Regions from separate parts of the Vibrio sp. 1069 genome, predicted to be linked through region 2. Evidence: riboswitches for the same ligand, from Rfam matches in the RefSeq annotation. Region 2 holds a riboswitch; the other holds the start of a gene.
What was found. Region 2 has a riboswitch for cyclic di-GMP ahead of gbpA (N-acetylglucosamine-binding protein GbpA). Riboswitches for the same ligand answer to the same signal wherever they lie in the genome.

Region 1 (2,396 bases), on a different contig from region 2:
TATTAGTTGCAGATAAAATTACCGCAATGGACAAGCGCCCGACGGCGGTATTCTGTTTTAACGACACAATGGCTCTAGGCCTAATGAGCCGCTTGCAACAAAACGGGATCAAAATTCCTGAAGATATTTCAGTGATCGGCTACGACAACATCGAGCTTGCGGAATACTTCTCTCCACCGCTAACGACTATCCACCAACCTAAACGTCGTGTTGGTAAAAATGCATTCGAAATTCTACTTGAGCGTATCAAAGATAAAGAACACGAAAAACGAATTTTCGAGATGCAACCTGAGCTTGTAATTCGAAATACTGTGAAAAAAATGAACTAAATTTCACTGTATTTAACCGTGTTAAATAAGCGCTCTACAGGGGCGCTTATTTTTTTGGAAAAATTAAGCATTCTCTAATACTTCACACCACTCTAATAACAATTGACTAACGTTAACTCCCTGTTTTATATAAATGTAATATATATTAAGAACTCCTTTTCAAAGGCCAATTTGCACCTTTCCATATGCAAAATAGAGCATTCAATCTATCATTTTTATTGAACCGAAATCACACTTTTAACGCTAAACCGTGATGTTAATTCAATATAAGAAGTATGCTCATTGTGTCACGCACAGGGCAAACCATTCGAAAGAGTGGGACGCAAAGCCTCCGGCCTGAACCATATTACGATATGGAAGGTAGCGGGGTTACCGATGGCAAGTGTGTAAGCAATGACTTTACTCTGTAATGACATTGTTTTTACGCATGTTTGCTACTCTCTCGGACCTGACTTTTGGTGGCGTAATATTAATTACACCGAGATAACAAAACATGGATAAACCGATACTCAAAGACTCTATGAAGCTATTTGAGGCACTTGGTAATATCAAGTCGCGCTCAATGTTTGGTGGCTTCGGACTATTCGCTGATGAAACAATGTTTGCACTAGTGGTAAACAATCAGCTTCATATCAGAGCAGACCAAAAAACTTCATCTGACTTCGAGAAACAAGGGCTAAAGCCTTACGTTTATAAAAAACGTGGCTTTCCAGTCGTTACAAAGTACTACGCTATTTCCAGCGATTTATGGGAATCAAGCGAACGCTTAATCGAAGTAGCGAATCAATCATTGAAAAAGGCAAAGCTTGAGAAAGAACAGCAAGCAAGTACAAAGCCTAACCGTTTGAAAGATTTGCCTAACTTACGACTGGCTACCGAGCGCATGCTAAAAAAAGCCGGCATCGAATCCGTAGAGAAGCTTGAAGAGGAAGGTGCGCTTAACGCCTATAAAGCGATAAGAGATACGCACTCTGCAACCGTCAACATTGAGTTGCTATGGGCACTAGAAGGGGCTATCAACGGCACTCATTGGAGTGTGGTACCTCAAGCTCGCCGAGATGAGTTGATGAACGGCCTCCAATAAAAGTCGGCCTAAAAACTATCTTGTAAAACCGCAGTCTAATCTGCGGTTTTTTTGTGAAATTTTTTCGGTTTTCCTACTGTCTTATTACATATATCCCAAATTGGAATCAAAATTATGAATAAGAAACTGATATTAGGTCTCATCCTACTAGCGGCTATCGTCTTTTTAGGTATTAACTTTGGCCAGTATTTAACCTTAGAGAATGCAAAAGCCCAACAAGAAGCACTAACTACATACATCGATCAGAATTTTGTATTCTCGGCTGCGATTTACTTTTTTACCTACATTGCAATTACCGCTTTTTCTATCCCAGGAGCGGCAGTAGTCACCTTACTTGGTGCAGCCTTATTTGGTTTTTGGACAAGCTTGCTACTGGTTTCTTTCGCTAGCACTATGGGGGCAACACTGGCCTTCTTGAGCAGCCGATACTTATTGCGTGACTGGGTACAAAACAAATTCGGAAATAAACTCAACGCAATTAATCAAGGTGTCGAAAAAGACGGAGCTTTTTATCTATTTTCCTTGCGTCTAATCCCTGTATTCCCTTTCTTTCTAATCAACTTACTGATGGGCTTAACGCCGATGTCTGTAGGTAGATTTTATCTCACTAGCCAAATAGGTATGCTGCCAGGCACAGCCGTATATCTGAATGCAGGTACTCAATTAGCAACAATTGAAAGCCTATCGGGCATTGTTTCACCCGCAGTATTAGCGTCTTTTGCGCTATTGGGACTATTTCCAATCATCACTAAATGGGTTATGAATAAAGTAAGGCCGACACCAAGTCAGCAAAACTCGTAATTGGTGAAGTGGGTATTTTGATGAAAATATTTATCGCTAAAAACCCAGCAGAAGCACACATTGTATGTGAGCTGCTTAAAGTGGAACAAATTTACTGTGAAGTTCGTGGAGAAGGTATTTTCGGCTTAAAAGGAGAACTGCCGTTTGGTGATGATACCGATCCTTATGTGTGGCTTTTTGAC
Region 2 (2,396 bases):
AATCGTACTCACCAGATGGTGGTGGAGTAACTGACTCTTCTTTTAAGTGAAAGTCGAGTGTTTGCTGATCCACCAAGTTGCCATCTTTGTCCTTAATACGTGTCACGAGCATATGGTGACCCGGCTCTGATTTACTTAAAGCGAGCGATATCGCCTCTACCGAGCCGTCTTTCATTTCGTTTGCCCAACTTGCAAGTGGTTCGCGATGGTGATTGTAAACGGTGAGTTCTGCATTTAAATCGCCTTCAGCAGTTAGTGTCAGATCCAACGTTGTCGGTGTTGACTCAATGATATACTCGTCTGCTAAGCCATCTACTGTGAGTGAGTATTCTGGGACAGGAGTTTCAATGTTATAGCCGATCTCTACTCGCTTAAGGCCGCTATTTGCTTGCAGATACACCGGATTAGTACCATAAACAGGAGTGAATTTATCCTCTGCATACTGCCCGGCTTGCAGTTTTGCTTGTTCTTGGTTTAGCTTAGTCGCGAGTGTGTAAGACCAGTTTTTCGCTTGGCCCATTGCTGCATCGGTAATTTCTAGTTCAGTTCTATACGCCACGTTTTCACCTGCTTGATCAAATACGCGTGTATAAACCGAATCCCCAATATTTAAATCCATTGTAGGAATAATTTGACCGCCTTGCTTCCAATCTGGAATAACGGGACTGCCACCATCAAATTTCACATCGATCACGTTATAAAATGAGGCTGCAGTGTCGCCAACATCCCATACTGCCAGGATGACATGGTATCCCTCGCGAGTAGGCACATTACATTGATGGCTTACCTGTTTCGGGGGTTGAACCATATTGCCGTCGACGACACAGAAAGGAGTTAGATCAAAAGAGTCTCGTGATAGTGAAGCGTTTGGGTTCCAATCAGGCTTGGTGATGTAATATTTCCAGTCGCGCGTCACGTGGTTAGCGGTAAATGTCCATTCAAAAGTTTGTGTACCTGCTTGAATAGGACGTTTTACCCAACGGTCGGCAGTTTGCTCATCAAGGGCAGCTGCTAAAGCGGTTTCGGCACTCGCTATTTTACCATCGCGAGGCCCTGTTTCGGGAAAGCCATCAGGGCCTTCAACGCTTTGCGGTTCATATTGAATCGCACCGCAGTTATTATTTTTTTCGTTAGTATCTGGCGTTGGATACTTACATAGTGCCGAGCGACTTGCAGCGACACCACCATTGGTTTCTGATACATAACCGTGAGCCGCAGCACCTGAACTAATGCTTGCAAGTGCTAACGCGAGTACGGATTTGGTTGGAAATGATTTCATCACATGTCCTCTGTTATGGCTGACAAACTAATGTCACACCCCGGCGCATGCTGAGCATAAAGCAACGCTACAGCAACTGGACTTCTGTAACACTGCGTTATGGTAACCCCGCTATCATGCGCATTCTTTTAGATTTTTAAATGCTGACAGACCGGAAGCTTTGCGTCCCACCCTTTCGAATGGTTTGCCGAAATGTGATTGAGCAGCCAAAATTTAGCTTAAGAATTTACATGTGGAAAAGTAAACGTCACTGACATGGAATCCTGTTCTCAAATTGAAAGATAACGATATCTTAATCTCGTCAATATTATGCAGTATCGTCTTGCAAGGTATTGATTTTAATTTTGTTTTTATCTTTTTTATAACCATGGCGAATGAGTGGAGGTTTGTTGGCGATAAGTGAAGAGGAATCGTGCTAAGGGTGAAAGAAGTTCTGTCTAAAGGGCGGAGTGTACCGCCCTCTGAATGGTGTTATTTCGGCATGATGACAGTATCAATCACGTGAATGACACCGTTTTTAGCTTTCACATCGGTTGCAATGACATTTGCATCGTTAACCATGACTTTATCGCCCATGGTTTTAATCATCACATCTTGCCCCTGAACCGTAGTCGCTTTGTCTAGCTTAACAACATCGGCAGCCATCACTTTCCCTGGCACGACGTGATAAGTCAAAACAGATACTAACTTGTCTTTGTTTTCCGGCATTAAGAGCATGTCGACTGTGCCGTCTGGCAGTTTTGCAAAAGCGTCATCCGTTGGTGCAAAAACAGTAAATGGGCCTTCCCCTTTGAGAGTGTCAACCAAGCCCGCTGCTTTTACCGCAGCAACAAGCGTATTGAAAGAGCCGTTTTCAGCGGCAACGTCGACAATATCGGCTTTCATCATGCCATGCTCATGAGCCTTGACGGGAAGCATAAAAGATAACGTCGCCATCAGTGTCGCCGCGATAACTAAGATACGTTTGAACATAATGTGTTCCTTACTAGTTGAGGGTACAACGGGTTCCCTGGAGTGTGTTTGCATTTGTACGCATTGTGATTGAGAGATGATCATCGCGTCCTACTTTCTTTTGAGGGTCTAACATGTCGCGCAAGAATTCGTCTGCCTTCTTGTT

Region 1: linked by a shared signal. The riboswitch ahead of R7040_RS00400 (TfoX/Sxy family DNA transformation protein) and the one ahead of gbpA (N-acetylglucosamine-binding protein GbpA) in region 2 are both predicted to bind cyclic di-GMP.

Annotation. Positions count from the first base shown of each region.
Region 1 is NZ_JAWOWP010000001.1:93,998-96,393, reverse strand. Features, by position in the region: gene purR (HTH-type transcriptional repressor PurR) at 1-329, shown strand, start outside; cyclic di-GMP riboswitch class I at 617-706, shown strand; gene R7040_RS00400 (TfoX/Sxy family DNA transformation protein) at 823-1,413, shown strand; gene R7040_RS00395 (TVP38/TMEM64 family protein) at 1,528-2,214, shown strand; gene R7040_RS00390 (DUF2007 domain-containing protein) at 2,235-2,396, shown strand, end outside.
Region 2 is NZ_JAWOWP010000003.1:161,081-163,476, reverse strand. Features, by position in the region: gene gbpA (N-acetylglucosamine-binding protein GbpA) at 1-1,279, opposite strand, end outside; cyclic di-GMP riboswitch class I at 1,378-1,478, opposite strand; gene R7040_RS06815 (fasciclin domain-containing protein) at 1,751-2,251, opposite strand; gene R7040_RS06810 (cryptochrome/deoxyribodipyrimidine photo-lyase family protein) at 2,332-2,396, opposite strand, start outside.